DNA from 4 places in the Exiguobacterium sp. RIT341 genome. Region 1 is predicted to be linked to each of the others. Evidence: riboswitches for the same ligand, from Rfam matches in the RefSeq annotation. Region 1 holds a riboswitch; each other region holds the start of a gene.
What was found. Region 1 has a riboswitch for thiamine pyrophosphate ahead of BW42_RS04320 (ECF transporter S component). Riboswitches for the same ligand answer to the same signal wherever they lie in the genome.

Region 1 (8,221 bases):
ACCGAACATCGAACGGAAACGAATTGATCGATTCCATGATCAGAACACTTACTTGATCGGTAAGGAAGACGATCGACTCGTCGCGATGATCGCCATTCGAAAGCATCGTCCCTTTTCGCTTGAGGAAAAGGGCGTGACGCTAGAAGAGACACTGACGGACCCAGCGGAAATCCGCTTACTTAGCGTTCGTCCCGAATACCGCAATAGTCGTACGTTCATGCAATTGATGCGCTTTTTAATGGTCTACCTCGAGCGGGAGACGATTGATCATGTCTATATCAGTGGTACGACGCGGGAAGCAAAACTATACGCGCGGTTCGGCTTCACACCGATTGCAGCTACGCTTGGTAGTGGTGACGCCCAGTTTGTACCGATGTTGTTGTCGCGCGCAACATACGAACGATCCGTCATCGCGGATGTCTTACGTCCCCTGCATTTTCTAGCCGGTCCGGTCGAGGTTGCGCCGACGGTCCGTCAAGCGGCACAACAAGCACCGCGTCCACACCGGACGGCCTCGATGCGGCAGCTCGATCAAGATTTACGTGGCCGAATGTGTCAGTTGCTGGATTTGCCACATGTCTCGATGGCCGTCGGCAGCGGTACGCTCGCCAATGATATTGTCGCGCAACAACTCACTGGACATGGATTGATCCTGAACGGCGGCGAGTTCGGTCAACGCTTGATTGATCACGCGGCACGTGCCGGCAAGTCCTTTGATGTCCATACGCTTCCCCCCGGTCACCCGATCGACTTGAAGCAACTCGCTCATCAATTGAGGCAAACGGCATACAACTGGATCTGGTTGACGCATTGTGAGACGTCAACGGGTGTTCTCTATGATCTTGATGCAGTAAAAGTGCTGTTAGATCAACGAACCGCGCTCGTCGTCGATGCGATCAGCGCTGTTGGAACCGGACATTTCTCATACGATGGCTGCACTTTCGTCACGACTGTTTCCGGGAAAGCGATTGGTGGTTTACCGGGTCTTGCGTTCATTGCTCACGCAGATCGCGTCCTACCTTCTCTCTGTATTCCCCGTTATCTGGATTTAGGACTCTATGCGGAAGGGGTTGCCTTTTCCGGCTCGTCGAACCTGTTGCTTGCCTGTCAGGCAGCGCTTGATGCCCTCGATCTTAATCAAGCAGCAATCAAGATGACCTATCTCGAACAAGCCGTCCGCGCAACTGGATTCCAACTCCTCGCACAACAAGAAGCACAAGCGCCGGGAATACTGACGATCGTTCATCCGTCCGCAACTGATTTAGGCGACGCTCTGCGCATTCAGGGGTATCACGTCCAGTACGAAAGCGACTATCTCGTTTACAATCAGTGGCTGCAAATTTCGACGATGGGACAGACGACGATGCGGCAAATTGAACGTCTCGTTCGTGTTTTAGTTCGTGAAAATCAACGAATCATCATAAAGAATGAAAAAAACGAAAGACCTCTCAACCCCTGATTTCAAGCGGTTTGGAGGTCTTTCGACTTCAAAAAGATAAAAAAAGAGGTTTATGGATTTAAAACATAGGGGTATAAACTCATTAGCACCGCATCAAACCGGTGACTTACTCACACATGTTTCTCAATATCAGCGTAATGACCTGGGAGAGAAATGCAAAGTCACGAAAGCGTCAGATTCATGAGAGTCTGAAACCGATTGTCTTAGCATGATTCATATTGTTCAGGATTCGTCCTGCTCCTACATTCATTACCTTTTGAGGGCTATACCAAATTCAAGGGGGAAATGAACATGTCAGTTAATTTAACAGCCGAAAAACGCGAGGTACGTCCACGCTCACTCCGTAAACAATTGCGTCATGAAGGAAAAGCTCTTGGCGTCGTGTATGGTTACAAAGTGGAAAGTACACCAATCGCATTTGAAGAAAAAGAATTGCTTAAAATCGTCCGAGAAAACGGTGAAAACGTCTTGATTTCACTCAAACTCGACGGTAAAAATATTAACGTCTTGATCAATCGCCGTGATATGGATGTCTTCACACCAACAGTCGATCACGTTGAATTCATCGCCGTGAAAATGGATGAAGAAACAGAAGTCGAAGCAGACGTTGTACTTGTTGGCGAAGCAGCCGGTGCAAAAGTTGGTGGCTTCCTATCACAAACACTCTTTAAAGTAACAGTCGCCGCTACACCAGATAAATTACCAGAGAACGTCGAAGTCGACGTCACGAACCTCGAAATCGGCGATTCGATTTCTGTAGCCGATCTTCCAGAACAAAAAGATTTCCGCATCGTTACAGAAGGCGATATTCAAGTCGCAGCTGTCGTCGAATCGACACTCGAGCAGGATCTTGAAGAAATCGAGGAAGCAGAGGCACAAGCAGAAGCTGGCGAAGACAACGAAGCGGAAGCAACAGAAACGTCTTCAGAAGAAACAGCTGAAGAGAACGAAGACAATAAATAAGTCGTTTAACGATACGCCCTTTGCGGCGTATCGTTTTTTTTGTGTCTTGACAACAGACGCTGGATTGCCTAAAGTGAACAGCGTATCACCTATTACCATATCCACTAGGGGAGCCCAATTGGCTGAGACGATTCACTTCGGACCCTTCGAACCTGATCTAGTTCATACTAGCGTAGGAAAGTGGAGCGATCACATCCAATGACTCCTGCTGCGCGCAGTTTTTCTGAGGACCGCTCTCTTTTTTACGGAGGGCGGTCTTTTTTGGCGTCTCCCCCATTCAAAGGAGGACGTATCTAATGCAACACTGGAAGATGAAAGAAATCATGGTCATGATGATGCTCGCCGTCGCTTGCGGCGTCATCTATCTTGGTTGGTCAACACTCTGGTTACCGATCTCAGCGATCTTCGGTCCTGTCGGTGCCAACTGGATGTTTGGCATCTGGATCATTGCGAGTCCGCTCGTCGCAGCAATCATTCAAAAGCCAGGTGCCGCTTTAATTGCGGAAGTCGTCGCGGCAGCCGTCGAACTGTTCACAGGTAGTCATTTTGGTTTATCCGCTCTTCTGATCGGAGTCTGCCAAGGACTTGGTGCGGAACTCGTCTTCGCGATGACGCGTTACCGTCGTTATGACACATGGACCTTGATGTTATCGGGTGTCGGAGCCGCGATTGGTAGCATCGTTTATAGTCTAATCGCGAACGGATTCGGTTACTACACAACGACGACGTTGCTTGCGACAACTGGCTTACAATTGATCAGCGGCGCATTACTCGGTGGCTTGCTTGCAGCCATTCTCGTCCGTCGCCTTGTTGCGACTGGTGTCTTGAACGGGTTTGCGGCAGGACGTGCGAAACGAGAAATCGCATGATTACTGTCGACGACCTCAGCATCCGCTATCCCGGTCAGATGAAATCGGTGCTCAATCATGTATCGCTGACGATTGAGCAAGGGACGACCCTTCTGCTCGGACGAAGTGGGAGTGGCAAGACGACATTACTTCATGCCCTTGCCGGACTGACACCGGAAACGATTGAAGTCGAACAGACTGGTACCGTTACCCGGTCCGGTTCGGTCGGAATCTTGTTTCAAAATCCAGAAGAACAGTTCTGCATGGAGACGATCGGACGCGAAATCGCTTTTAGTTTAGAAAATCGCTCGATTCCGCACGTGGAGATGGATGAACGAATTGAACGCTTACTCGCACTCGTCGGTCTCCCCCTTCCCTTCTCGACACCGATCGCGAGTCTATCCGGTGGAATGAAACAGCGTCTCGCGCTCGCAGCGGTCCTAGCACTTGAGCCGACGATCTTATTACTCGATGAACCAACGGCTCAGATTGATCCAATCGGACAACATGAGCTGATGGCGTTGATTTTTCGGATTCAAAAAGAACACGATTTAACGATCGTCTTGATCGAACACCAACTCGATGTCTGTTTGTCGTACGTCGACCAGGTCGTCTTGCTTGAGGACGGATCGATTACTGCGACAGCAGATCCACGGGATCTGTTCCCCCAGGATTACAAAGAGCTTCAAACGAAAGGTATTGCCGTTCCCTCTTTGTATCCGTATACGTTAGAGACGTTACCCATAGATGGACCGCAAGCGGCGCGACTTCATGTGCCTTCCACCGTCGCTACAGCTGGTCGCTCTTTGTTACACGTCGCTGCATTATCGACGAAAGCACCATATCCGCTGACCGATGCGACATTTTCCCTGCAGACAGGAGAATGGGTGATGCTGCTTGGGGCAAATGGATCTGGGAAAAGTACATTGCTTGCGACACTCGGGCGGTTGCTTCCCAATCGTGGAACGTATCAGCTCCAGGGACGCCCGGTTCATCGTTACTCCCGGCGTCGCTTTTATGAGCACGTTGGCTATGTCTTTCAACAACCGGATTTGCAGTTTCTTAAGCTGACGGTCGAAGCGGAAATCGACTGGAGCCACCGGGCAGCGACGAACGTTAAGCGCGCGGCGTTGCTCGAACGGCTGGAACTGACATCTGTCAAACAGCAGTCACCACTTGCTCTTAGTACGGGGCAACAACGACGGCTCAGCGTCGCAACGATGCTCGGACAAACGAAAGACTTATTGTTGCTCGATGAACCGACCTTCGGACAAGATGGATTGACGACACGACGCTTAATGGAACAGTTACAGATGGAACAACAGAACGGTACGACACTCGTCATGGCGACGCATGATATGGAGCTCGTCGCCCGGTATGCGGATCGTGTCCTCGTCATGGAGCAAGGACGGATTACTTTTGACGGTCGCCCAAGCGAGTTATTCGCTGACGTTCCATTACTCGAGCGCTGTCAGCTACAACGTCCACTTTCGTACCAATTCCAGGAGGTGAAACGTGATGCAAACGAACGTGTCCCCGTTCGCTAAACTCAATCCTGTCATTAAGGGAAGCGGATTGTTTTTGATCATGTTTGCCTTGATTGCAACGAATGACTGGGTCAAAACGTTAGTATTCCTGAGTTTTGCTATCGCACTGCTACTCCTTTCCGGATGGGGTCCTTTTGATTTCTTGAAGCGACTTGCGCCGTATAGTCTATTATTCTTATTGACGTTCTGGATGATGGCGGCTTTCGGCAAAGGAACGAATACTCTTTGGTCGTTTGGTTGGTTTCATGTCACGTCGGAAAGCGTCGCGCACGGCTGGTTACTTGCCTTGCGGATGGCCACGTTCGTCTGCCTGAGCCTCGCTTTCGTCACGACGACCGACGCGACCCGTTTCGTAATGAGCTTGATCCATCAGGCGAAGTTATCGCCCCGCTTTGCTTACGGATTCCTTGCCGGGATTCGCTTTCTGCCGCAACTGGTCGAAGAAGTCCGCGTTTTGCGGCAAGTCCGGATGATTCGCAATGTGCACAGTCGCTTTCCTGGTGATGGATTTCTTTCAATCGGCTTACCGCTCTTCTCACGGTCGATCCAGCGGGCAGAACGGATGGCGATTGCTCTCGAAGCCCGTCACTTTTCAGCAGAGCGAACGTATTACGAGGTACCGGTCGTTCAGCGTCAGGATATTATTTATCTCGTGGTCATCCTCCTATTCATCAGTCTTGTCTTTTGGCTATGATTACCGCCACCCGTATCCGGGTACACTCTAGCAAGACAGATTGAAGGAGAACGACATGAAACGTATCCTCTTGATTGGTGCAGGTCACGCTCACCTGCATTGCATTACAAACGGACCAACAGAAGATGTCGAGTGGCTGGTCCTGAACGCCTCGACGTACCAATATTACTCGGGCATGTACTCTGGGCTTGCTGACGGAACATACGACATGGATGAGATGCGTATTGACGTCGCCGCCTTATGTCGTGCCTATGATAAACCATTCATCAAGGAGACCGTCATCAAAGTCGACCCTGTTGAAAAGGTCGTCTTCGGTGCATCCGGCAGACGTTACACCTATGACGTCGTCTCAACGAATATCGGTTCATTCGACTGGTCGGAAGATACGATGCGATTATCGATTAAACCGAACTACCGGTTACCGGATACATTAAAGCGACTGCAACAAGCAAAGCGTCCGGTCGTGATTGGGAGCGGAGCAGCGGCCGTCGAGATGGCGGCGTCCTTGAAAGCGGCGGGTGTACCGATCACATTGATCACGGATCCAGATATCCTTTCTCGTCATCCGGCAGCGGAAGCCATTACGAGACGGTTAAAAGAACTCGAAGTGTACTGGATCCGGGAACGTCCTATAGATGACGAACTACCACTCCGCTTTACGCAACACCCACCAATCGAGTCAGATGCAATCGTCCGCTTGACGGGTGCCAAAGCTCCGACATTGTTTGCAGACAGCAATCTCTTCACCGAAGACGGATTTTTACTCGTCAATGAACAGTTACAAGCGCTCGATCATCCAAGTTTGTTTGCTGCGGGTGACGCGGCGACCCTCGTCGCCTACCCCGACATTCCGAAGAATGGTGTCACAGCTGTCCGACAAGCGCCAATTTTGCTTACGAACCTTTTACGATACCTCCAGGAAGAAGCACTGCAAACCTATCGTCCGCAAACGAACTATTTGACGATTTTATCGATGGGACCGCGTCATGCGGTTTCCCTATATGGTCGTCATTATTCGACTCACCCGTTCGGTTGGTACCTGAAGCGCTGGATCGATCAACGGTTCATGCGGAAGTATCGCTCTTAAAAGCGTGCGCCGGCGCACGCTTTTTCTATACACAAAAACAAGCCATGGACACTCGTCCATGGCTTGTTAAATTAGACGGTTTGATTTCCTTTAACGTACGTCAGTAATGTCTCGTTGAACTTCTCTTGTTCGTCAAGTAACATCCCGTGTCCACTCTCTTCGAAGACTTCGAGTCGCGCATGTGGGATTTCCTTTTGCATTTCTTCCGCAAACTCGAACGGACAGACTTGGTCTTTTTTACCGTGGATGATTAACGTATCGACTTTGATGTTTTCGAGTTTTCCACGTAAGTCTTCGTCACGCAAGGCGATTGCTGACTGAATCGTTCCGTGGGATGAAGCGGCGATGCTAAGACCATGGAACCATTGTTGCAGCGGTTCTGGATGTTCCTTCGCAAAGAAGATTTCACCGAATCCTTTGAGCATCGATGGACGATCCTGTTTCGTATCGGCAATCAAAGCATCGACTTCTTCTTTCGTCATTCCGTATGGATAGCCATCTCGCTGTGTAAAGACTGGTGCCGCAGCTCCTGCGAGAACGAGCTTGCTGACTTTTGAGTCCCCGTAGTGCAAGAGATAGGATAAGGCGATCCCTCCTCCCATCGAGAAGCCGAGCAACGTGACATTCGTTAATTTGAGCTGTTCGATGACTTCGTTAACGTCGGACGCCATCGTCTTATAGTCGTATCCCGTTGCCGGTGCATCTGATTTGCCATAACCACGATAATCGATTCCGACGTAACGGTACCCTTCTTCGACGAGCAGATTCTTTTGATACTCGAACATGTTGTTGTTTGCTGGCCAGCCGTGTAAAAAGACGACCGGTTGACCCGATCCGACATCCTCAACGTAAATCTTCGTGCCATCAACTGCTTGAATGAATGTACCCATCATAAAACCCCCATAGTAATAGATTGACCATGCATGCATCTATTATTCCCGAGTCGAGGGATGTCAAACATCTTGATGTTGAAACGTTATAGAAAATTCTGTCTATTATAGAAAATATGGTAAAATACAGACAATCGTATAGAGGAGGTTTTTCATGAGACGCTATATACATACTGGTATTCTCGCAGGAGCAGTTCTTCTTGCCGGATGCGGAAAAGAACAATACTTAGATCTTACATATGATGCTAATTACTGGGGCGGTATCTCGACTACCTTTGATGGTCAAGAGATACCGGATCTCCCGAAAAAACAAACGGCGGCTTTGTTGAAGGCTTGTCAGCAAAAACCAGACATGATGCGCTTGCCTGATCGATATGTGCAACACGAAGGATTTGATTTATACTTCCTGCCTCCGAGTGTCCAAGGGCGCGAGTTCCAACACGTCCGTTTCCTGTCAGACGAAAAAAAGGACTATCTGGCGTGTCAGCCGATTCGCCACGCGGATTATGCGATTCACCAAATCAAGCGCAGTGATTACCCATTCGTCGATTGGTCGAACCAACCGCTTAAAGCTAAATCGACAGACGTTCGCTTTAAACCTGTCCCAAAAGAAGTGATGGATCAACAAAAACAAGAAAATGAAGAAAGTAAAGACACGAAAGGACTTGGTCGTTACCTTTTCCCATCGTATCAATTGTCCTTACCACCGGAAGGACAATTCGTTCTCTTCATG
Region 2 (8,221 bases), 380 kb from region 1:
CGAATTCCGCTAATTCGTTCCGGAATGCTTCTTCACTGAACGGCGCATTTGCTAACTTGTCATCTTGGAAGCGAACCATGATTTCCGTACAGTAGCCGTAATGGATCTCTTCTGTCGACATGAAGCTTTGAGCCGATTTATGATGCTCTGCTTCGACGAGTGCTTCCATGACTGGCGCATGTGGCTTATCAAGTTCTTTTCCTTCGAGTGTCGCGAGGAATCCTTCATAGATACAGACGAGACCTTGACCACCTGAATCAACGACACCAACTTCTTTTAATACAGGAAGAAGGTCAGGAGTTCCGTCAAGCGATACTTTCGATGCTTCGACGAGTTGACGCATCAACTCTAAGAAATCCGTCGTCGTTTCAGATTGTGCGATAGCAGCGACAGCTGTCTCACGGGCAACTGTCAAGATCGTTCCTTCGACCGGTTTCATGACTGCTTTGTATGCTGTATCGACACCTTTTTGTAACGCATCAGCGAACTCTTTCGTATCAATCGTTGCTTTTCCTTCGATTGATTTCGAGAATCCACGGAACAATTGACTTAAGATGACGCCAGAGTTTCCGCGCGCCCCCATCAATAATCCACGTGCGAAGACGTTTGCGACTTCCGATACAGAATCCGAAGTGGACTTACCTGCTTCTTTTGCACCTGAAGTCATCGTCAAATTCATGTTCGTTCCCGTATCACCATCTGGCACAGGGAAGACGTTCAATGAATCGACGAAATCTGCGTTTTGATAGAGATTCGCCGCGCCATTTTGAATCATCTTGACTAACTGCGCTCCTGTTAAACGATCTACACTCACTAAAGTTTCCTCCTCTATTCCCGCCTTAGACATTCGTCAAGCGGACTCCTTGGACAAAGATGTTCACAGATGTCACGTCAAGACCTAGTGCCTGACTGAGCGTGTATTTCACGCGACTCTGTACGTTGTTCGCCACCTCTGAGATTTTCGTTCCATAGCTTACGATGATATGCATATCGATATGGACCTGCTCTGAAGCCTGTCGAACGATGACACCGCGTGCAAAGTTCTCACGTTTTAAGAGTTCAGCAAGACCATCCTTGATTTGAGACTGGGATGCCATACCAACGACACCAAAACATTCCATTGCTGCGCCGCCCGCAAGTTGCGCGACGACATCATTATCTACATCAATCTTTCCATAGGTCGTTTTCATCTCGATCGCCACCTGAGTAGCCCCCTTTGAATATTGTATTCTTCTCATAATTCTACTATAAGGACCTACTATTGAAAAGTCGCCGTACTGACTATACAATGAATAAGTGAAAAATAGTAGCGGTCAAATGAACTTTTACCATCATCCTCATCCATTATTTTAAATTTCGAGGTTGTCTGTCAAGTTTTTTTCTTGTCAGCTACTTTTTTTATGTTGCAACCGCCCTGACACCATGCTAAGATAGCAAAGTGTCTATTAGGACGAACGCAAAACAACATAAAAGGAGGCGGAACGCATGGCACGTAAATGCTACGTTACTGGGAAATCGCCAAAGTCGGGTAACAACCGTTCACACGCATTGAACAAAACAAAACGTACTTGGGGAGTCAACGTACAAAAAGTACGTATCCTCGTCGACGGTAAGCCGAAAAAGGTTTGGGTTTCAGCTCGAGCTCTTAAATCAGGTAAAGTCGAACGCGTATAAGGCGCAACCACCGGATGGGAATCTTCCCTTCCGGTTTTTTTATGCCCTCATTTATTTTTCTCATAAACTAATTGTCGCTTTTATTGAAAACGCTTACAATAGGAACGTACTTTATTTTGTCAGAATTGGGGGAAGTCATCATGCAACTCAAACGAGAGATGACGAGTCGACACCTGTTCATGATTTCACTCGGCGGAATCATCGGAACAGGCTTATTTTTAGGGTCAGGGTTAACGATTTCACAAGCAGGACCTCTCGGGGCGGTCCTCAGTTACATCGTGGGTGGGACCATCATGTATCTGACGATGTTATGTCTAGGAGAATTAGCGGTCTATCTGCCGGTCTCGGGGTCATTTCAGACCTATACGACCCGCTTCATCGGACCAGGAATCGGCTTTGCCGTCGGTTGGATTTATTGGCTCGGCTGGGCCGTGACGGTGGCACTCGAAATCACAGCTGCCGGCAGTTTGATGGATCGCTGGTTTCCGAATGTACCCGTTGTCGTCTGGTGTACCATCTTTACGGTCTTGTTGTTCGGTCTGAACGCCGTCTCCGCCAAAGCATTCGGTGAAGCCGAATTCTGGTTCTCGAGTTTGAAGGTCCTCGCGATCCTGTTCTTCATCATTCTAGGTGGCGCTGCCTGGTTCGGCTGGTTACCGATGGAAGCAGATCGCCCAACATCGTTATTTGCGAACTTTACGGCAAGCGGTTGGTTTCCGAACGGGATTCTCGGTGTCTTGACGACGATGATTGCCGTCAACTTCGCCTTCCAAGGAACGGAATTGATCGGTGTTGCGGCTGGGGAGTCCGACACGCCCGAAAAATCGATTCCAAAAGCGATCCGCAATACAGTCTGGCGGACGTTCATCTTCTTCGTCTTATCGATTACGATCGTTGGTGCATTAATTCCGTATGAAACAGCTGGCGGAATCAGCAGTCCGTTCATCATGGTCTTTGATGCGATCGGTATTCCGTACGCTGCTGATTTGATGAACATCGTCGTCTTGACGGCACTATTGTCCGTCGGAAACTCCGGATTATATGCGGCGACTCGGATGTTATGGGCAATGGCGCAAGAAGGGATGATTTCAAAGAAATTATCTTACGTCAATGCACGTGGTGTGCCGATGCGGGCGTTGCTCTTTACGATGATGTTCGCGATGTTATCGCTTCTGACCGCATTTTTCGCAGAAGATACCGTCTTCATTTGGCTCTTGTCCTTAGCCGGACTCGGGGCTCAAGTCGGCTGGATTTCAATCTCTGCTTCGCAGCTTGCATTTCGTCGTCAGTTCGTCCGAAACGGACACGATGTATCCGAACTGAAATTTAAGACACCACTCTATCCGGTGTTACCACTGATTTCGTTGACACTTAACGTCGTCGTCCTCGTCAGTCTTGCGTTTCAAGCGGATCAACGAATCGCTCTATACATCGGTGTTCCTTTCTTCCTTGTCATGTGGGGAAGTTATCATCTCTTCGTCAAAGGAAAACATCTATCCGCTCAAAGCGACATCCGTGTCGCCCCTTCTCAACTCGAAGAATAATTTCATCTAAAAAGAGGCCGCGGAGTCATCCACGGCCTCTTTTTGTATGATTGTTCTATTCCTTAAGCGTCCGCATCATCAATAGTTCTCCTTGATGGAGCTCTACCTTCGCTTCTGACGTACTCCATTCATTACTGACGGTCAAGGAACCTCCGACCGGTACTGGATGTGTATCAAGTGGATATTTGACTCCGGATAAGCTTAAAGTCGATGGTACGAGTGGAATGAACGAAAGATAATGATAGCTTTCGGCTTCGACTGCATACGTTCCCTCAGCCAAGTATCGTACCTCTTCTCGTTTCGTCACGAGTCGTGCCTCTGGGTATCGCTTCAATAGATATACATTTTGGACGGTCATGTCGAGCCGCCCACCTGTCGCCCCGATAATGAAGGTATCCTCAAACTGTTTCTTCTCTGAAACTGTACGAAGTGCCAGTTCGAGATCCGTTTCATCTTTCTCGGCCGGATGAACGATTGCCCCTTCAGGTACATAACCAAGCGAATCAAAATCACCAATCGTCAGGTCGCATGTCAGCCCAAACAATTCAATCGTCTGAACACCACCGTCGACACCGACGATAAAGTCACCTGGCTGACAAAACGTCCGTAAATCCGGCACTTCTTCTTGAGGACCGGCGCACACGAGAATCGTCCGCATCTCAGACGCCTCGTGCTGAATAACGTAGTAAACGTGGCGCAGTTGTAAAGAGGAGACCCGCGACGACACCGCATAAAACATAAGATGGTACCATGTATGTCGCGTTATAAACTAATGAATATGGCACGACTGGACCTTCTGCATATTTCGCGAAGAACACGATTCCGCTGATGACATGACAGATATAACGGAGTCCTGCGCCTAATAACGTCGCCAGGAGAACGAACGCCATCAAGCTTTTCTTTTGTCCATTGCGTGCGGCTAGTCTGACTTGACGCGCGAACAGACCACTTAATCCGACGACACCATACGCAATCGTATAGTCAAGCATCGGTTGAACGATCGTCAAGACTTGTGGAGCGAACATCAATTGAATCGTACCGACAAGCGCTCCCGTGACGACCCCTCCGACGACCCCGTGGCGAAATGCCATGACGAAGATCGGTAACATCGCTAAGCTGATCGAGCCACCTTGTGGCATTTTGAATGGAATCAGTAAATCAAAGACGACTCCGAGACTGGCGAAGATGGCAATTTCCATCATCATTTGTAACCGTTTCATGCTATTTTCCTCCTTCATTGTACGAGAGGACGCAAAAAGGCAGTACGACGAACGCCGTACTGCCTGCGTGCGCCACATCCCTACGTCCGTTTGAACGGAACAGGTTCGAAGGGTTAAAGTCTAAAAGACTCCTCTCAGCCGCTTTTCAAGCGACACCCCTTGCGGTCATCATATTTCGTTTTCTCGTTCTTATTATACGGCAGCCCCTTGACGAATGCTAGTGATCGCTTCCGCATAATCTGGTGCATTGTAGATTGCTGATCCCGCGACAAGAACGTTCGCACCGTTTTCGATACAAAGTTTTGCTGTTGCCGGGTTGACGCCACCATCAATCTCGATTTCAAATGTCAGATCACGATCTGCTTTCATTTGTGCAAGTGATGCGAGTTTTGGCATGACACTCTCGATGAAGGCTTGTCCACCAAAGCCCGGATTGACCGTCATCAATAAGACCATATCGACATCCTCAAGGACGTGTTCAATCGTTGATAATGGCGTGTGAGGATTCAAGACGACCCCTGCTTTTGCACCAGCTAGCTTGATTTGTTGTAAAACACGATGGACGTGGTTCGTCGCTTCGACGTGGAACGTCACGATATCTGCCCCTGCCTTAATGAAATCTTCAACGAAACGTTCTGGCTGGTCAATCATTAAATGGACATCAAGGACCATATCCGTCTTTTGACGTAAACTGCTGAGCACAGGTAGTCCAAACGAGATATTCGGTACGAACTGACCATCCATGACATCGAAATGGATATAGTCCGCGCCTGCTGCCTCGACTGCTTTGACATCACGCTCAAGATTCGCAAAATCTGCTGATAAGATAGATGGTGCAATTTTAATCATCTTCAATACCTCCGGGCTCGATTCTTGATTTCGTCTATAAACATACCATAGTTCTCATAACGAGAGGACATGATTTCTTGTGCTTCGACGGCTTCCTTGACGGCACATCCGGGTTCATTCAAGTGCAAACATCCTCGATACTTACATTCGTCCTGTACAGCCACGAATTCAGGAAAACTCCACCGTACATCCTCGATTTCCATATCATACGGAAAATCAAGGTTCGAGAAACCTGGTGTATCAGCAATCAAGCCTTCGGCAAGTGGCATCAACGTGACGTGACGTGTCGTATGCCGTCCACGTCCGAGTGATTTCGAAATCGCACTCGTCTCTAAGTCGAGTGTTGGTTCAAGTGCGTTCAAGAGCGAACTTTTCCCAACACCGGATTGTCCGGCAAGAACGCTCGTTTTCCCGGCCAGTAACGGACGGACTTGTTCAACACCTGTCAATGTCTCACTTGATGTCTCGATGACCGTATAACCAATCTTCCGGTAAGCGGCAATTGCCTCTCTAACTGCAGGACCTTTGACATCATCAAGCAAGTCCATCTTCGTTAACAGGATGACGGGTTGGATTTCCTTCGCTTCGATCAAGACGAGGAAACGATCGAGCAAGTGCGCTGAAAAATCAGGTTCTGCAGCCGAGACGACAAGCAACGCTTGATCGATATTCGCGACAGGCGGGCGTACTAAAAAGTTGTCCCGCTCCTTCACTTCGAGAATATACCCGGTCTCACTTTCGATATGAAGAACGACTTCGTCTCCAACGACTGGACTGATGCCGCGTTTTCGGAAATTCCCTCTTGCCCGTGAACGGACCTCTCCTTCTGGTGTCATGACATCATAAAAGCCACCCTGCAGGCGTATGATCGTTCCTTCTCGATTCTCTTCGATGCGTTGTTCCGTCATCCTATGCACTCCTTTTTCATCACATTCACTGTGCGTCTTTTGCTTGATTGTACGTGATGGTTTTTGAACGATACACCGTATCGTCTTTATAAATCGTAATCTTGCCTTCTTCTCCCGGATCAATCGTCACCGGCACGTCGAATGTCTCATCTTGGTCAATTGATTCCTCGATGACGGTCCGCTTCCCTTTCGCATCTTCCGTCTCAATCCGGATGACTTGTTTCGGTGGTTCCTCGTCCTCGTTCTCGCTGACCGCGTCATAGACGACCTTTTCAGGGAACGTCGCTGTCAACGTTTTTTCTTCCTCACCTTTTGAGATGAAGACCGTCACGGAGTCGTTCGGTTCGACTTGAGTCCCTGCTTGTGGGAATTGACGGATAACTTGATCGAGTTTCACGTCGCTAGAAAATTCTTGCTCGAACGTTCCATCGAGCCCTTTTTCGTCCAGGTAGGCTTTTGCTTCGTCACTCGATAAGTTCGTCAAATCCTTCAACTCGAAAGAAGATGTTCCTTCCGAGACGGTGATCGTAATCGTTTGTTCTTTCGCGATGACCTCCGTACCAGCCGAGATCGATTGCCGGATCACATTACCTCGCTCGATTTCATCCGACTTTTCACGTTCGACCTCGACTTTAGCAAATCCAGCTTCTTTTAACGTCGCAATTGCTTCTTTTTCAACATCATCCGTTACATCTGGCACTTCGACCGGAGCACTGCCGGTTGAGACGACCAAATTGACTGTTGAGCCCTTTTTCACCTGCGCGTTTTCACGCGGTGTCTGACTGATCACGTCTCCTTCATCGACCGTATCACTGTTTCGTTCTGTCGTCTCGACAACAAATCCAAGTTTCTCAAGCTTCGTTTCCGCTTCATCTCCATCCGTTTTGACGACGGACGGTACCGTAACGGTAGGATCCGGCCACATCGCAAACGTCGTAGCCGCTCCACCGAGTAATACAAGTAATAATAGGATGACCCACCAGCGTTTTTTCTTTTTCTTTTCTGACGGTTTCGGTTGAACGGTCGTGACGACAGGTGTGTCCGGTTCCGCTTTTGATTCTTCTGGCACTTGTACAGGTGATAAGACCATCGTCTTTTCCATCTCATCCTCTTCTGCACCTCGGATGCCTTCACTTGCTCGTTCGTCAGACAACGCCGTCACCATATCTGCCTTAAAGGCTGCGACGGACTGCTGACGGTCATGCGGTGCTTTTGCGAGCGCCTGCATGATACAGTTCTCAAGCGCTTGTGGCACTTTCGGATTCAAGACGGATGGACGACGCGGTGTATCTTGCAGATGCTTCAAAGCGATCGCAACCGGTGAATCACCTTCAAACGGGACTTGTCCTGTCACAAGTTCGTATAAGACAGCACCAAGCGAATAGATATCCGACTTCTCATCGGCAAATTTACCTTTAGCTTGTTCTGGCGAGAAGTAATGGACAGACCCAAGGACCGACATCGTATGCGTCAGAGTCGCATTCGACATCGCCACAGCGATTCCGAAATCCGTTACTTTGACGGTACCATCCTCTCGAATCAACATGTTTTGCGGTTTGATATCGCGATGGATGATTCGGTGTGCATGGGCATGATCGATCGCATCACAAATTTGAGCGATGATATCGACGGCCTGCGGCACAGGTAATGCTTGATTTTCACAAAATGTCTTTAATGTCATACCATCGATATACTCCATGACGATGTAATAGATGGCATCTTCTTCGCCTACATCATAGACGGCAACGATGTTTGGATGATTCAAGCTGGTAGCAGCATGCGCTTCACGTTCGAATCGACGAATGAACTGTTCGTCATGCGAAAATTCAGTCCGTAAAATCTTAATGGCAACATGACGCTTTAAAATCTCATCATAGGCTTGATAGACATTCGCCATCCCGCCACTTCCAACTAGCCGTTCTATGCGGTAGCGGTCATTTAATCGATTTCCGTATCGCATATTCAGACCCTCTTTCTTTCTTTGAACCGGATGGCGGCAATCGTAATATTATCCGCGCCTCCTCGA
Region 3 (8,221 bases), 340 kb from region 1:
TCGCGGTCGACGATTCGGACGACGCCGACACCAGCGCGAACGAGTTGTTCTGCCGATGCTGTTCCGAGTGCCCCCATCCCGATGATTAGTACCTTTGCTGTTGCGAAGCGTGCTTGTCCTGCTTCTCCGATCGGTTGAAATCGAGTTTGACGTGAATAACGTGTCATCGAATCAATCCACTCGTTGGACTACTCGCGACTGCATACTGTTTCTTCTCGATTCGTCCCGCTTCGTAGCCGAAGCGCCCTGCTTCGACGGCTAGTCGCATCGCGTGCGCCATCTTGACTGGATCCTGGGCATGGGCGACAGCGGAGTTCAATAAGACACCATCCGCTCCCAGTTCCATTGCATAGGCGACGTCAGTGGGTGAACCGATGCCAGCGTCGACGATGACAGGCACCGTCGTCTGCTCGATGATGAACTTTAGGTGGAGCGGATTGAGGATGCCTTGCCCGGAACCGATCGGTGACGCAGCCGGCATGATGGCATGACAGCCGAGTTCCTCGAGTCGTCGTGCAAGGACGACGTCGTCCGATGTATACGGTAAGACGACGAACCCTTCTTTAAGTAACTCTTCAGAAGCCCGTAACGTCTCGATTGGGTCAGGTAGTAATGTCTTATCGCACCCAATCACTTCGACCTTGACCATGTCGCACATACTGGATGCCCGCGCAAGTTTTGCTAGCCGAACCGCTTCTTCCGCTGTCTTCGCACCAGCCGTATTCGGTAGTAAATCATATTTTGTTAAATCAAGCGACTCCAAGAAATTCGGTTGTTGTTTGTCGAAGAGATCGAGCCGCCGGACGGCGAACGTCAAGATTTGTGAAGCGGACGCATCAATTGCCTCTTGCTGCACCGTAGCATCCGTATATTTCCCCGTTCCGAGTAATAACCGTGATTCGAATGTCTTTTCTCCAATTTTCAACATCTTTATCCTCCTCCTACGAAATGAACGATTTCGAATGTGTCATTGTTCCGAACGACCGTTTGATTGTAAGCTCCGCGGTCGATGATCTGTCGGTTCTGTTCGACGATGACGAGTTTTTCCCCTAAGCCAAGTTGCGTGAGCATATCCTCAATCGTCTCAATCTGTTCAATGGTGTGGTCGTTGCCGTTAATCGTAATATTCATCGGACTTCCTCCTTTAGGATCAACCGTAATGTGTTTGCCAAAACTTCCGCTGTCGCCGGTGCGAGTAATATGCCATGCCGATGATGCCCCGTCGCTATAAAGATCCGACGGGATGAATCGGCGACTCCGATATATGGCAAGCCGAACTCTGTTTGTGGTCGTACGCCTGACCAGACTTCTTCGATGATTGCATCACGGATCGGTGGATAGAGACGCTCTGCTGCTTGAAGCAGTGACGTGACTCCTGCGACACTAACACCGATCGTCTCGTCTTGCGGTAGTTCGGTCGCACCGATCAATATCCGTCCGTCCGCTTTCGGTACGAGGTAGACGGCGTCATCAAACAGGATCGAGCGTAACGGCTGACCCGCGAGACGGACTGCGAGACACTCCCCTTTGACCCCATATGTCGCTATCGAAATGCCAGCTGTATCGAGCAAGGCTTGGGACCCGCGTCCGGCTGCAACCGTCACCGTTCGTCCCGTCCACGTTCCCGTGTTCGACTCAACCCTAATGAAATCATTACTCTCCTCGATTCGCGTGACGTCCACCTGTTCTTCGATTGGTACCCCACGATTTCGTAAGACATGCATCAATGCAGTCGTTAGTCGTCGCGGATCGATTTGACCGACCGATGGAAATAAGTATTCTTGCCCATTTCGTTTCAATAAAAATGGTTGTTCCCGGTAGCCACAATCGATCCCGGTCTCGCGCGTGAGGCGTCGCGCAAGTAACGGATACAGACGGCGACTTCGCGCGGCAAGCGTATGCAATTCTTCTCTCAGCTCGATGTCCGTCGCAAGCATCCCGGCAGCCGCCCGACTCGTCCCTTGTCCGCATGTTCCGCGATCAAGGACAAGAACGGATTCGTTCTGACAAGCGAGACTGTAAGCAAGCGTCAAACCGATGACTCCACCACCGATGATGATGTGATCCGTCATACCCGTACCCCCTGATAACGCTGAATGGCAGCATGCGGGTCCGCTTGACCGAGAATACCGGATAAGACGGCGATTCCGCTTGCACCGGTCGCTGCGATCTCAGGAATGCGATCAGGAGTGATCCCGCCGATTGCGATGACTGGTTTCGTCGTGAAAGTAACGACTTGTTTGAGAGCGTCGATCCCTCGCGGTGGCACGTTTGGTTTCGACGCTGTCGGATAAATATGACCGTACAGCAGTCGGTCGGCTCCTTCTGCTTCTGCCGCAAGTGCTTCTGCCAGAGAGTGGACGGATTTCCCGATGATGAGATCCGGAAAGTGACGCCGAACATCGCGGACACATAAGGATCGTCGAGTCAACTGCACACCGATACCAGCGACATGAGCGACGTCGACCCGGTCATGAACGGTTAATTGATTAGGCGAATACCCTTGCGTAAGGAGCGCTTCAATCAAATCTAGCAATTCTGCTGCCGACAAATTCGGTTCTCGAAGATGAAGCTGATCCGTATATGGTTGAAGCGATTGAAAGGTTTCCACTCCATCACGTGGATTGATGGATCCCGTCGAAATCAGATGTAAACGCATCATATTCTTCCTTTCGATACGAAAAAAGGACCACTCCCGATGTTGAAGGGAGTGGTCCGAAAATGCGCTGAAGCGCTAAGGATATCTAAGGTTTCGAGCCACTTCCCTCCGCTAGTACGAACTAGATCAGGTTCAAAGGGTCCGGATACTTCCGTCTCAGTCTGCTGCGAGACTCCCCTAGTGTCTTTTCGTGTTTAATTGGCTTGCCCCATTAGTCTAGCATGAGTCGCTTTGCTTCGCTAGTCCTAGTTGAGCGCTTCCACTTGCTGAATAAGCTCCGATTTCGTCGGTCGCTGTTGCTTCTGGCTGTCGGCATAGGTCTGCTTCAGCTTTAAGATCCGCATCACTTTAGCATCGAGCATCTCTGACGACAACGTTTTTTCTTTAACCGCTTGCATCACTTCGGTGTGAACCTTCGGATAGGCACCTGCTTCCGAAAACATCGCCATATCAGCTCCATTGACAAGTGCCTGGCGTGCCGCTTCCGCGAGACCATATCGTTTCGTGATCGCCCCCATGACAAGGTCATCCGTGATAATGACGCCCTTGAATTCGAGTTGTTGACGCAAGAGGTCAGTCAAGATCGGCTTCGAGAGCGAAGATGGATTTTGGTCGTCATACGCGGGATAGAGAATATGGGCGACCATCACCATCTCGGCGCCCTCTTGAATCGCTTCTTGGAACGGTAACAGTTCCGTCCGCTTCAGTTCTTCCTTTGATGCTGTCACTTTCGGCAACCCGACATGGGAATCGACACTCGTATTGCCGTGACCGGGAAAATGTTTGACGACCGGAATCGTTCCCGTCTCTTGCATCCCGTGCATCAGAGCCGTACCGAGAGTCGCGACGGTCTTCGGATCAGCACTTAACGCACGGTCGCCGATGATTGGATTGTTCGGATTGCTATTGACGTCAAGGACCGGTGCGAAGTCCATGTTGAACCCATAAAACCGTGACAGGTGACCGAGCGTACGTCCGACGTCTTCCATTTTTGCAGCATCTGCACCTTGCGCCATCCGTTGACTCGTCGGGAGACGTAACCGTTGATCCGGTACCCGGCTGACCCGTCCGCCCTCTTCATCAACCCCGACGAAGGCATACGGTTTTTGGTTCGTTTCTTGAATGGCACGCGTGAACGTCAAGAGTTGATCTTCTGACGTAATATTCCCACCAAGCAGTAAGACCCCACCGATCGCATGCGTCTGCAACAATTTCCGGTCAGCTGCTGAAAGTTCCGTGCCGGCAACTCCGATATAGAGCAGTTGATCGATTTTTTCTGACGTCGACATCGCTTCAAGTTGTTGCTTTAATCGTGCTTGTTGTTGTGCTTCCTTTGTCGGCTCAGGCTTTGGTTTCTTCGCCTCCGTCGGTTGCTTCGTTGCTGGTTGTGATGGTTTCGTTGGTTCCGTCGTCTCCTGCGCACACCCTGCAAGCAACAGGCAACCGATCAGTAATACTTTCTTCACAAAGGATCCTCGCTCCGGACACCATTGATGGAATAATAGACGGAAATTTCAGCGTTCAAGGATTGCGAGACCGAACAATATTTATCTTTTGATAACGAGATGGCGCGACGGACTTTATCTTCCGGGAGATCACCTTCAAGCCGGTAATGAATCGAGATCGACGTAAAACGCCGCGGATGATCCTCTGCCCGTTCCCCTTCGATATCCATTTCGAAATGAGTGATCGTCAAGCGCATCTTCTCTAAAATCGAGACGATGTCGATTCCAGTACAGCCGGCAACGGCATGTAGCAGCAGTTCAGTCGGTCGTGGTGCTTGATTTTCGCCACCGTTCTCCGGTGCTGCATCCATCGCAAGATGATGCCCTGATTCCGTCTGTCCACTAAACCCCATCTGTTTGTTCCATGTCACTGTCGCTTGCATCGTTTCCACTCCTTTGTCAGTAGTCCTCTTCTGTAGTATACGCAAAAAACAGCAAGCCTGGAAATTCACACGCTATTTCGAATAATGGTTCTTTTCCCGAATTCTCGCTTTGCGATACCCGACGAAATCGTTTCATGCTATCCTGTTACTCATAGTTTCGCGCGCAAGCGCCAGAATTGAGGAATCATCCATGTCACCTACTACTCGTTTAAGTCGACGCGATTGGCTGTTGATCGCCACGTTGTCGCTCCTGACGTTCGTTCTCGGAACAAGCGAATTCGTCATCGTCGGGATCCTCGCTGAAATCTCCTCAGCCCTTGATATCACGATCGCAACAGCCGGTACGCTCGTCTCGGCATTTGCCATCTCCTTTGCGATTGGTACACCGATTGTCATGTCGCTGACCGGTCACTTGGAACGGCGTCGCCTGATTCTACGTCTGTTACTCGTTTGGGTCTTACTGAACCTTGCCAGTAGTTTTGCTCCAAGTTACGAAGTATTGCTCGCCACCCGCATCCTGACAGCCATCCTGACCGGTGTCTTGATCTCGCTCGCAATGGTCGTCGCAAGCGATGCCGTACCTGTTGCGAAGCGCGGTGTCGCCGTTTCGTTCATTTTCGGTGGTTTTACACTCGCGAACGTCCTTGGTGTTCCGATCGGTACGTTCATCGGTCAACACGCTGGCTTCGCAGCCACGTTTTGGCTGACGACCGTCATGGGAATGATTGCGTTCCTCGCTGTGTGGAAGATCGTTCCCGTCCAGCAATCGACGGGCTCCGGTTCAATCAAGGAGCAGCTTGGATTGCTCGCTAATCCACGGATCCTGATTGCCTTCTTCATTCCGTCGTTCGGCTTCGGAGCAACTTACGTCGTCTACACGTACCTCGTGCCGATCCTGCAAACGGAACTCGGCATCGCGAAGACATGGATTAGTCCGATCCTGCTCGCTTACGGTGTCGTCTCGATCTTCAGTAACATCCTTGCCGGCAAGATTGCAAGTAAAAATCCGATGGGTCGCTTACGGTTCGTCTTCGTCGTGCAAGCAATCGTCCTTGCTGCATTATACTTCACGACAGTATCCCTTTCACTTGGTCTGTTTAACATCGCCTTGATGTCATTGATGTCGATTTTATTGACGACTTCGACACAAATCTACTTGATTGACCTCGCCGAAAAGTTCAATCCGGAAGCAAAAGGACTCGCCGCTTCCTTGATGCCGGTTGCGAGTAATGTCGGGATTGCCTTCGGTTCGGCACTCGGTGGCATCGTTTATGCGAACGGTCCGATGATGAACACGGCACTGGTCGGTGGGCTTGTTGCGCTTGTCGCTGCTTTATTAACTGCAATCAGTCATCGTCTCGATCAGCGGTCATGAATGGCTACCTTATCCTTTTTTGTAACAGGTCGATGACGGTTCGATGACGTTATGATGATAGTCCCTATCTTACTGATGATTTTTCAGTATGATGGGGACTATGTTGTAGTAGAGGAGTGTCTGAAAGTGAAATCATTACACATCATCGGAATCAGTTTATTGACAATCATCCGGCTCTGGCTCGGAATTCAGTGGTTCATCGCCGGAATCGGCAAGTGCATCAATGGCTTTGATGCAAAACCGTTTCTTGAAGGGGCGCTAACGAAAGCGATAGGCGAAGACGCACTCGTCAGTTCGTGGTACGCGACGTGGATCGAGCAACTCGCCTTACCAAACGTCGGGCTGATCAACGTCTTGATTCCGTTCGCGGAACTCGTCGTCGGGATCTTGTTGATTCTCAGTCTGTTGACTGTTCCTGCACTGGTCGTCGGGAGCATCATGAATCTCAATTACTTACTTGCTGGAACGATTGCGTTAAACCCGTTGTTCTTAGCAGCCTCAATCGTCTTACTTGCTGCAGGACGCTTTGCGTATCAAATCGGTATTGATCACTGGATCATGCGCTGGTATCGTTCGTCGCAACAACCACATCCCCTCGACCGGATTCCGGTCTAACGAAAAAACTCTCCCAAACGCGGGAGAGTTATTTTTTTTGTTGCTCGAGAATCGTCTGCTGTGTCGGAACCCCGCCGACTGGGACTGTCCGCTCGAGGAACAGATAAGGTTTGCCATCGACTTCAAAGCGACGGTCACCGAGATAACGCGCTGAACGTCCATCCATTGCAAGCTTTTGTTCGATTGCTGCGACATGTTCGTCGAGTGAATAAAACCGATCGTCAAACGTCAGCGTGATGTTTTTCTTACGGTATCCGAGTAAGAAATTGTAATAGAACCAGTACATAGCACCTGCGAAGATGACAAAAATCAAGAATTGCATGTGAGTTCCCCCCTTGTATAGTCTTTATACGTTGGAAGAAAACTAAAAGTTTCAAAAATTTTACTATTTTTTCATGATTCAGTTGATGGTCATCTCGTTGAGCTGAAGGTCACTCTTAGGTGTATTGTATTTAATCGTTCCTTCATATCGTACCTCTTCTGTCTGAGGATCTAGCACGATTACCGATACGCCATTTTTCTTTGTTTCGATAAAGGAATAAACTAGGTTGTTCTCAATGATTGTCGACGTATGCCGTTGAACTTCATTGGCATCTCGTTTAGGTAAATCATAACGATGCTGCGTGAATTGCTTCGTTCGTAAGTCATATGTCGACCATTTCACTTTCGTTTCAGTCATGTTCTCTGTCATCCCTACGACCGCCCCTTCGTTTATCACACGTGTTTCCCACGCATCTTCAACTTCAAGGAACTTTAATCGTGTCGATGTTGTGTTGTCTTTGAGATAAACTCTAGTCTTAGCATCATTAGTCATCTTTCGGTATAAGACACGGTTCTGATAAATGGCGAGTACCTCATCCTCTTCTGTTAGTTGAAGCGGTAAATCCATTAATCGGACTGTTTTTTTCTTTAAATCAATAGCATAGATATGATTTGTACCTGTTTTTTGTACAACATCGCCAATACGTTGAACATATAACTTTTGTTTCGTTCGTTGAAACGGACTATAGTAGATGCCTTTAGTCTTTGCCGGTTTCGGTAAAGAATAGGTCTGCACCTTTTCCGTTCCACGTTTCCATGACTGTAGCTCCCATGATCCGTTTTTATTGACGTGTAATCCAAATACTTCTTTGTCTTGCTCATAACGTGATAATTCGATTTGGCTCATGAAATGCCTAAAACTACGTGGGGCATCCGTCACATCGGAGTAATCTCTTGCGAACTCAGATAAATAATTCATTCGCTTTTTTTCAACTCCTCCTTTTAACATTACTTCGTAGTCTGTTTTATAATTTTCAGGATCATTGAATTTAAATTGAAGCTGTTTCACAGATTGATCCTCTGGATTTCCCTGTATCGTTTGAACCGTGAATGTAGGTTCCTCTGTTGAAGAAGAGTACACGACATACACTCCAAGTGTCAAAATACAAATGACTCCAAGACATAACACGTATTTATAGGTTCGCATAGTATACTCCTTACACCGTAATTTTTCGTTGCAGTAACCGAAGACTTTTCCAGATCATGTACACGAAGTAACACAGACTTAATCCGATCAGAAGAAACATCGTCTCTTTCTCTAGTAAGTAACGTGTTTCATCTAAAAATGCTAATATACCAATGGTTAAAGCAACAGGAACAAAAATTTCAAGTCCAATTCTGACAATGGCTTTTCCTTTACGAA
Region 4 (8,221 bases), on a different contig from region 1:
AAATAAAACGAGCGTATGATGCATAAGTACTTTTGATAAGCGAGCGTTCAAGAAATCCTGATTCATTTGTAATGTACCAGTATCGGTCCCGATCCAAGCACGCCGTTCTTTGCCTGTGACGTCATAAGCGAGCCGTAACGACTCTCCTTCGACATCTACCTGTTTTAATTCTGATGAAAACGGGAGTTGTTCAGCTAATTGGCGAACAGCTACCGTATTCATCATGGAAGCACCGACTTGTCTCGCTACGAGATCACCATCATGCCAAATAGATCGTTGGTTTTCTTCGTCTGGTTGTTGAAAAAGACGAATCCCCACCAATACGCCTAAACAAATACAGCCTATAATCAAGAATGTTTTCTTCATTTTCATCACCTTCCTAAAAAAACTTACCCTTTTTCATCTTTTTTCATAAGAAGGGTTGAAATTTTATGCATATGGGCGTACTCTTGCAGGCAGATACTCACAGAAGGAGGAGCATGAGGTCACTCATCATAATGCCATGACTACAACACACCCACAGAAAAAGAGAGTTGAAAAAATCAGTTTTTTAATCATAGGTACGTTGCTGTATTCCCTGTACATCAGCTTACTACTATCTCCAAATGATATCGGATCAGGTGGTATCATGGGGATCACGCTTGTCATTCAAGAGCTTTTCCACACTCCAATCGGATTAACCCAATTGCTCTTAAACATTCCCCTTTTCCTTTTAGGTTTCCGTTTCTTACGAAAGCGATTCATGTTCTTATCTGGCATCATTGTCGTTGCCTCTTCTTTTTTAATCGACTGGATTCCGACTCAGATCGTTCCCGAGTCGTTGAATGATCCGCTTGTTGCCTCCATCTTTGCCGGTCTAGTCTCTGGTCTTGCAATGGCATTGATTTTCTTTGGTGGCGCATCGACTGGTGGACTCGATATTCTTGGAAAGTTTTTCTTTGCTCGTTTTCATAATTGGCCACTTCCTCGCATATTTCTGATGCAAGATCTTGTCATCTATATCTTGGTATGGTGGGTCTTCGATTTGAAACACGTTATGTATGCTCTTATCATGAGCTTCGTTCGCGCCAAAGCTCTTCAAACGGTTTACAGTTTTTATTCCGCTTCTAAGCAATGTATCATTATTTGCGAAAAGGCGGATGAAATAAATGAAGTCATCACAAAAGAACTTGGTCGTGGTGTGACGATCCTTGATGCACGGGGAGGATACTCCAACCGAACGAAGAAAATGGTCTATGTCGTCGTTCAAAATAATGAAATCGTCCGTTTGCAAGAAATCGTTTCTTCTGTCGAACCTAACGCGTTCGTTACGTTCTCAGAAATCCATACTGTTTTTGGGAATTATAAGGAACATTCGTATTCGTTTTAAACTCAAGCGCAGCCTAGCTGTGCTTTTTCTATTTCGTTTACTTTAAAACAGCTTCTCGTATTGCACCAGCTTTCCTGCTTTTTTATTAGGAATACTGATTTTTTTACTTTCTTCTCCCTATTCAAAAAATGGACAGGCTTCACTTTTTTTGCGATAGTAGTTAAGCTTATGACATGTCTATTTATTTAAAGGAATGATTGCATGCACTCACTTTGGCGTCAGCGTATTCTGCTGATCCTTTTGATCAGTTTATTCGCTTCTATCCCAATCATTTACGCACTATCCGGTTATCGGACGATTGCAACGATAACAGAGCAAATGAAGGATCATGACATACCGTTAATCAATCAAGTGGACCAGTTGGTTGAACATAACCGAGATCGTGCCAATGCGGTGCGTGGTCTTTTATTGTATGAAGATAGTCGTTATCTCGAACAGTATTACTTTTCTACTTCTAAAATTCATGATTTACGAAACAGTCTAAATCAATCGTCGACCACGCCAGGAGCAATCAAGGATTTACTACGTCGCAATAATGTCTGGGAGTCCGAGATTGAACGAGTATTCGTCGTCTATGAGCGTCAGAGTCCAACGGCAGCAAAGCGCCTTGCCAAACAAACGACGCAAACGACACAAACGATTCTCGAGGACTTATCTCGTGTGAAAGATGATTTGTATAAGACACTTCAAGCAAAATTACAACAATCAGATACTTTAGTCGCTACATATAAATGGATGTGTCTCAGTCTCTCTATTCTGTCCTTTTTATTAATTAGTGCGACGATCTTTTTTTCCCACCGGTTCGCACCTAACAAGTCAGACGAATCGTCCTTAGAGTAAACGAAAAGCGCAGCCAAAGCTGCGCTTTTCGTTTACTCTAAAAATTATTCAGATACTGCTTTTCCCTCTTGTACATGCTCCATCGCCATATGAACAAGCGACGACACATGATGGTCATCTAAAGAATAATACACGACTTTTCCATCTTTACGAAACTTGACGAGCCCTTGTTTCAACAGGGAGCGAAGATGATGAGATGCTGTCGCAATCGAGCAGTCGACAGAAGCAGAGACGTCACAAACGCACAATTCCTCTTCGATCGTCAACGCATAAACGATTCGTAGTCGTGTCGCATCTGAAAGGATCTTAAATAATTTTCCGATTTCAAGCGTCGGAATCGTATCAACGACTTGTCCAATCTCAGACGCACGCTGTTCATCAATAGCAATCGTTTCACAACGGGGAATGTCCATGTCCGTCACCTCGTTTCTATTTCTATATTGCACCATGAGAAACAGGACATTTGCAAGTTCAGCGCATCCGCCTACGAATGAGCCAAAATACAAACCATCCCCCTACGTAATCACCGATATCCCAAACGATTCGATTTTGATCGACCGCACGTACACCGATATCGATGATCTTCGTACTCTCCAATCGATTCCTATAACGCTTACGTAATCGAGAAGGAATCGGGAGACGAAGCAGTATTCGATAATAGATGTCTAAGTGGGTGTGTCCCCAAATTTCTGTAGCGATCGAACTTGTCTTGATATACAACGGACGTTTGTAGCGTCTTTCATACTTTTCCTTCAGCAAGAGAGCCATTTCATAAGATACACGATTAGGACGCGGAAATAAAATTTTCCCCAAATGGTAGATCCCCCGATTATCCACGCGAATGATTTGTGGTTCCAATCGATACCGGATCCAATAGCCCCGAAAACGGATCGTCTGCCATTTCAATACAATCACCTCTGAACGGATTATACCCTGTTCTGAAGAGATTGATGCCATTCCCATACAGCATCTGTCATATGTTGTGCAGCACGTCGTCGATCTTCTTTAGCAAAAATTTCCGAGATGACCGCATATCCTTCTAATGGGATAGGAAGAGAAGCAACATTCGTTGCCGTAATTCCACCAATGCCGATTAAAGGTAAGCGCACGGCTTCGCGAATCGCTTGAAGCATCGTGTGTGACATCGAGTCGGCGTCTGCTTTCGATGACGTCGCAAATAGAGAACCTACACCTAAATAAGATGCTCCATCTCGTTCTGCTTCAATCGCTTGCGCGACGGTTGCTACCGATACGCCGATCACAGTGTTCGGTAAGAGACGTCGCGCTGCGGTTAGAGGAATATCTTCTTGTCCGATATGCAAACCAGCTCCGACAAGTAACGCAATATCAATTCGGTCATTGATAATCAAAGGAACATCATGACGATCCGTCAATCTCTTTAACCGGACTGCCTGTTCGAAGAATTCCTTTCCCTGCGCTGTTTTTTCCCGTAATTGTATAATCGTTGCACCACCTAAAATCGCTTCTTCAACGACCGTTTCGATTGCGACTCCCGGATGATATCGACGATCTGTCACCGCATAAATGGAATAATCAATTGACATGTTCTACCACCTCCATCAAATCTTGCTCCGTCATCAGACTGATTGCATTGAACAACTCTCGTTTGAAATTACCTAGACCTTTTTCTGATGCTGCCTGTTCTCCTGCTTTTCCCATGATAAATGTTCCGTGGACTGCTGCCTCAAACGCAGAATATCCTGCACCAAGAAAACTCGCAATCAAAGAAGCTGTCATACACCCCGTACCTGTGACGTCTCCGAGACGCGGCGTACCTACTTGTAGTTCCACTTCGCGCATGCCGTCCGTGATGTAGTCGATTGGACCTGTGACGACAATGACGGACTTTTGTTTACGAGCGAATGCACGAATGATTTCTCGATCCATGATCTCATCACTAGCAGCATCGACTCCTTTTGTTCGTCCATTCTCCCCAAGCAATGTCTTGATTTCTGAAGCATTTCCTTTAACGACCGTACATCCGAGTCTACTCAATTCTTTTGAAAAGGACGTACGCAATGATGTAGCTCCCGCTCCAACTGGATCAAGGATGATCGGAACGTTCAAGCGTCTCGCTTCGCTTGCGGCGAGTCGTTGAGCTGCTTGCATGTCTGCATCAATTGTTCCAATGTTCAAGACAAGAGCTTGCGCAAGTCGAACCATCTCTTCCACTTCGCGAATATCCTCCGCCATGACTGGAGATGCGCCAACGGCGAGTGTGACATTGGCGCAATCATTGATCGTGACTGTGTTCGTCAAATGATGAATGAGTGGTTTGTGTTTAAGAATGGTCGTAAACATGTGTATCCCTCCAAAGTGAATGAAAATGATGTGTCGGTCCAATCCCTTGTCCGAGAGCAAATCCATGACGAATCGCCTCTGTAACATACTTCTTGGCCTGACGTACACTGTCCGGTAAAGCTTCTCCAAGTGCCATCCGTGCCGCAATCGCTGCAGATAAGGTACAGCCTGTTCCATGAGTATGTTGATTATCTAACCGATCTGATGTGAAACGGTATTCCTCTTGCCCGTCCCATAATAAATCCGTGGCAGCTCCCGGTAGATGTCCACCTTTTAGCAAGACGGCTCCAGTCTTCATAGCCAACTGATGCATCGCCAGTCGAATCTCCTCTAGATTAGTAACTGACTGCCCTGTTAAGCGCTCTGCTTCCGGTAAATTTGGTGTGACGAGTGTCGCAAGTGGCAGTAACTCCGCGATTAGTGCTTCCTCTGCCTCCGTCCGCAATAGGGCATGCCCGCCTTTTGCGACCATGACAGGGTCTAGTATGATCGGAACTGTCTGTTTGCGAAGATGTGTTGCAATGACGTGAATCGTTTGTGCATTCGAGACCATACCGATTTTGATAGCATCCACACGAATATCTGAAAAGATTGAAGCTAATTGGGCATCAACGATTTCCGATGATAACTCTTCTACTGCTTGAACGCCCAGTGTATTTTGAGCCGTTACCGCCGTCAAAACACTCATCCCATAAACGCCCAATGCCGAAAATGTCTTTAAATCTGCCTGAATTCCAGCTCCACCACCGGAGTCAGATCCCGCAATCGTCAATACATGTTTCATATTTTTCTCACCTTTCCATCGAGCAATGTAAGGGAGTTGTTACCGACAAAAAAAGCGTCGACCGCTGTAAAAAAGCAGTCGACGCTATACGAAATCGTTATCCAACCATTTCGGTATCCGTTCGGCTCAACTTTCCTACGCTGGTATTATCCAGTTCAGGTAATAGGGTCGAAAACAGATTGGTTTTCCTCTCAGCCGGATTCCTCCAGCTCCCCTAGTTGCTCAAGTATTCATTTCGCCTTAACTGTAGCATAGCGGCAAGAAAAAAACGAGCCGAAGCTCGTTTTGAATTATAGGTATGCTAATGGATTAACTGCATTCAGAGGAGAAGAGGCACTGTACTGATAGCCTCCGACATGTAGTTCGAAATGCAAGTGTGGTCCTGTTGAATTCCCAGTACTACCAAGTGTTCCAACTTGCTGACCTTGAGAAACTGTTTGTCCTGCATGAACAGATAATGAACTCATATGAGCGTAGACTGTCGTATAGACTTTTCCGTCAAGGAAGTGAGAAATCATGACGTGATTTCCATAAGGCCCACCACCTGAAGCTGTAATGACCGTTCCAGCTGCTGCTGCGACGATTGGTGAGCCGACCGAACCACTGAAATCGACACCATTATGGAACGTATAGCCGTTCGCACCGCTTGCTGGTCCAAACCCTTGTGATACGCCACCAGAAGATGGACGAACGAATTTCCCACCGCTCGAAACAACGGGTGGGGCAACTGAAGTAGGTGATTCTGAACTCTTACCTGCTTGTTTTGCTGCTTGAGCATTCGCTTTAGCGGCTTTTTCAGCTGCTGCTTTCTCGGCTGCTGCTCTTTCAGCCGCTGCTTTAGCTGCTGCCTTCGCTGCCGCAATCGCACGTTCTTGAGCTTCAAGTGTGGCTTGTAGTTCTTTCGCGTCTAGAAGTTCTGTCGTAAACTTCGTCTTACCTTTTCGTAATTTTTTAAGCGTAGCACTGCGTTCTTTCATTTGAACTTTCAACGCTTTTTTTTGTTCGATTAATGTTTTCTTCTCTTCAACCTGCTCCGCCTTTTTTTCAACGAGCGCTTGTTTTGCTTCCGCTAGCTTTTGTTGGGTTGCGATGTAATCCGAAATCATTTTATCATCTTGCTCCGCGATTTTTTTCCCTGCCATGACACGACTAAATAAATCACCTAAATCCTTCGATCCAAAAATGACTTCTTCCCATTTGATTGAGTTTCCATCGTTTTCTTGGAAGACACGTAGACGATCACCGAGTAGTTCTTCTTGTTTTTTCAACATCTCTTCGTAGCGAACGATGTCTGCTTTTAATTCATCGATTCGCAAATTCAATTTCTCGATTTGTTTATTTTTTTCGGAAATCTGAAAAATCTTTTCGTTGATCGCTGCATCGATTCGATTGATTTGACGTTGTTCTTTCGAAATTTTCGACTCTTGTTTTTTAATTGCTTTTTCTAATTTACGTTGTTCTGCGGCATTTTCAGCCTTTTTTTCTTTGATCGTTGCTGCTGCAATTGGTTGTGTTCCTGTTATAAGTAATGCTCCTAAAACAATGGTAGAAATTAGTTTTTTTAGCATATATCGTTTTCCTCACTTATGTTTTTCATATTTTATTATAGTATTCAAGTTTCTCTCATATCTGAAATAGATTATAGCACCCTAATCGTTTCAAAAAAATTTCATTTACATTTCAAATGAAAACGTTTTTTTGTAATATAATCATTTATTTTTTGAAAATCGCAAAAAAAGAACCGCTGCATAAGCAACGATTCTTTACTGTTTAAAACATCGTCATTGGGTTCACTGAGCTAGCTGGACCAGTTGCACTATAGCTGTATCCACCGACGTGGATTTCAAAGTGTAAGTGTGGACCAGTTGAATTCCCAGTACTTCCACGTAAACCGATTTGTTCACCTTGACTGACGCGTTGACCTGCGTGAGCATTGAGTGCGCTCATATGAGCATACAATGTTGTGTACGTTTTACCGTTTAATTGGTGAGCAATCATGATGTGGTTTCCGTAAGGACCACCACCTGATGCTGTAATGACTGTTCCTGTTGCAGCTGCAACGATTGGAGTTCCAACCGGACCACCAAAGTCGATCCCGTTATGGAACGTATAACCGTTTTCTCCACCTGCTGAGCCATAGCCTTGCGTGACAGCCCCAACCGTTGGATGGATGAACAGACCACCGGATGATGGTGACGGTTTAGGTGTCGCAGGTGCTGACGGTGTTGGCGCAGCTGGTGCTGGCGCAGGTGTAGATGCTTTTGGAGTCGATTGTTTCGTCGAACCAGAAGGTTTCGCGGCTTGCGACGCTTTCTCTTGTGCTGCCTGCTGAGCCGCTGCTTCTTTAGCTGCTTGTTGCTCAGCTTCTTTTTGAGCCGCTGCTTGAGCTGCTTCAGCTTCTGCTCGCGCTTTTGCTTCACGTGCTGCTTGAGCTTGACGCTCTTTTTCGATACGTGCTTCACGTTCACGTGCTGCCTTTTCAGCTGCAATCGCTTTTTCTTGAGCAATCAGAATTTGCTGGACTTCTTTTGCATCCATCAATTGTGTTTCAAATTTCTCTTTTTTCTTACGTAATTCTTTTAAGCGTTTGTTTCGCTCTTTTAATTGCGATTCAAGTTCTGCTTGTTGGCGTTTCAATTCTTGCTTTTCAACAACCAATTGTGCTTTCTTGTCTTTCACTTCTTGTTGTGCATCCGCTAATTGCTTTTGCGTATTTTGATAATCCGTGATCATTTTATCATCTTGCTTTGAAATCGATTTTCCGGCCATGACACGACTAACGAGGTCACCGACGTTTTTTGCCCCAAAAATGACTTCTTCCCATTTAATCGAGTTCCCGTCATTTTCTTGCATGACACGAAGACGATCCCCAAGTAGTTTTTCTTGGCGTTTTAATTTCGCTTTAT

Region 2: it holds a riboswitch for thiamine pyrophosphate, as region 1 does, so the genes downstream of both, thiT (energy-coupled thiamine transporter ThiT) here and BW42_RS04320 (ECF transporter S component) in region 1, are expected to answer to the same signal.
Region 3: it holds a riboswitch for thiamine pyrophosphate, as region 1 does, so the genes downstream of both, BW42_RS06200 (thiamine phosphate synthase) here and BW42_RS04320 (ECF transporter S component) in region 1, are expected to answer to the same signal.
Region 4: it holds a riboswitch for thiamine pyrophosphate, as region 1 does, so the genes downstream of both, thiD (bifunctional hydroxymethylpyrimidine kinase/phosphomethylpyrimidine kinase) here and BW42_RS04320 (ECF transporter S component) in region 1, are expected to answer to the same signal.

The regions. Positions count from the first base shown of each region.
Region 1 is NZ_JFYW01000001.1:831,804-840,024, reverse strand. Features, by position in the region: gene BW42_RS04330 (GNAT family N-acetyltransferase) at 1-1,459, shown strand, start outside; gene BW42_RS04325 (50S ribosomal protein L25/general stress protein Ctc) at 1,751-2,422, shown strand; TPP riboswitch at 2,519-2,618, shown strand; gene BW42_RS04320 (ECF transporter S component) at 2,719-3,291, shown strand; gene BW42_RS04315 (ABC transporter ATP-binding protein) at 3,288-4,817, shown strand; gene BW42_RS04310 (energy-coupling factor transporter transmembrane protein EcfT) at 4,789-5,511, shown strand; gene BW42_RS04305 (NAD(P)/FAD-dependent oxidoreductase) at 5,567-6,598, shown strand; gene BW42_RS04300 (alpha/beta fold hydrolase) at 6,670-7,488, opposite strand; gene BW42_RS04295 (hypothetical protein) at 7,643-8,221, shown strand, end outside.
Region 2 is NZ_JFYW01000001.1:448,359-456,579, reverse strand. Features, by position in the region: gene BW42_RS02255 (DAK2 domain-containing protein) at 1-814, opposite strand, end outside; gene BW42_RS02250 (Asp23/Gls24 family envelope stress response protein) at 840-1,202, opposite strand; gene rpmB (50S ribosomal protein L28) at 1,486-1,674, shown strand; gene BW42_RS02240 (amino acid permease) at 1,815-3,218, shown strand; gene BW42_RS02235 (thiamine diphosphokinase) at 3,274-3,876, opposite strand; gene thiT (energy-coupled thiamine transporter ThiT) at 3,878-4,438, opposite strand; TPP riboswitch at 4,499-4,608, opposite strand; gene rpe (ribulose-phosphate 3-epimerase) at 4,631-5,287, opposite strand; gene rsgA (ribosome small subunit-dependent GTPase A) at 5,290-6,195, opposite strand; gene pknB (Stk1 family PASTA domain-containing Ser/Thr kinase) at 6,221-8,155, opposite strand; gene BW42_RS02210 (Stp1/IreP family PP2C-type Ser/Thr phosphatase) at 8,158-8,221, opposite strand, start outside.
Region 3 is NZ_JFYW01000001.1:1,173,543-1,181,763, forward strand. Features, by position in the region: gene BW42_RS06180 (ThiF family adenylyltransferase) at 1-167, opposite strand, end outside; gene BW42_RS06185 (thiazole synthase) at 164-928, opposite strand; gene thiS (sulfur carrier protein ThiS) at 931-1,131, opposite strand; gene BW42_RS06195 (FAD-dependent oxidoreductase) at 1,128-2,072, opposite strand; gene BW42_RS06200 (thiamine phosphate synthase) at 2,069-2,659, opposite strand; TPP riboswitch at 2,746-2,848, opposite strand; gene nagZ (beta-N-acetylhexosaminidase) at 2,905-4,125, opposite strand; gene BW42_RS06210 (OsmC family protein) at 4,122-4,547, opposite strand; gene BW42_RS06215 (MFS transporter) at 4,738-5,922, shown strand; gene BW42_RS06220 (DoxX family protein) at 6,049-6,537, shown strand; gene BW42_RS06225 (hypothetical protein) at 6,566-6,859, opposite strand; gene BW42_RS06230 (hypothetical protein) at 6,938-7,777, opposite strand; gene BW42_RS06235 (hypothetical protein) at 8,016-8,221, opposite strand, start outside.
Region 4 is NZ_JFYW01000011.1:99,498-107,718, reverse strand. Features, by position in the region: gene BW42_RS14165 (hypothetical protein) at 1-366, opposite strand, end outside; gene BW42_RS14160 (YitT family protein) at 503-1,369, shown strand; gene BW42_RS14155 (hypothetical protein) at 1,571-2,209, shown strand; gene BW42_RS14150 (metalloregulator ArsR/SmtB family transcription factor) at 2,254-2,622, opposite strand; gene BW42_RS14145 (hypothetical protein) at 2,681-3,022, opposite strand; gene thiE (thiamine phosphate synthase) at 3,136-3,774, opposite strand; gene thiM (hydroxyethylthiazole kinase) at 3,764-4,531, opposite strand; gene thiD (bifunctional hydroxymethylpyrimidine kinase/phosphomethylpyrimidine kinase) at 4,512-5,315, opposite strand; TPP riboswitch at 5,431-5,541, opposite strand; gene BW42_RS14125 (murein hydrolase activator EnvC) at 5,606-6,883, opposite strand; gene BW42_RS14120 (murein hydrolase activator EnvC) at 7,086-8,221, opposite strand, start outside.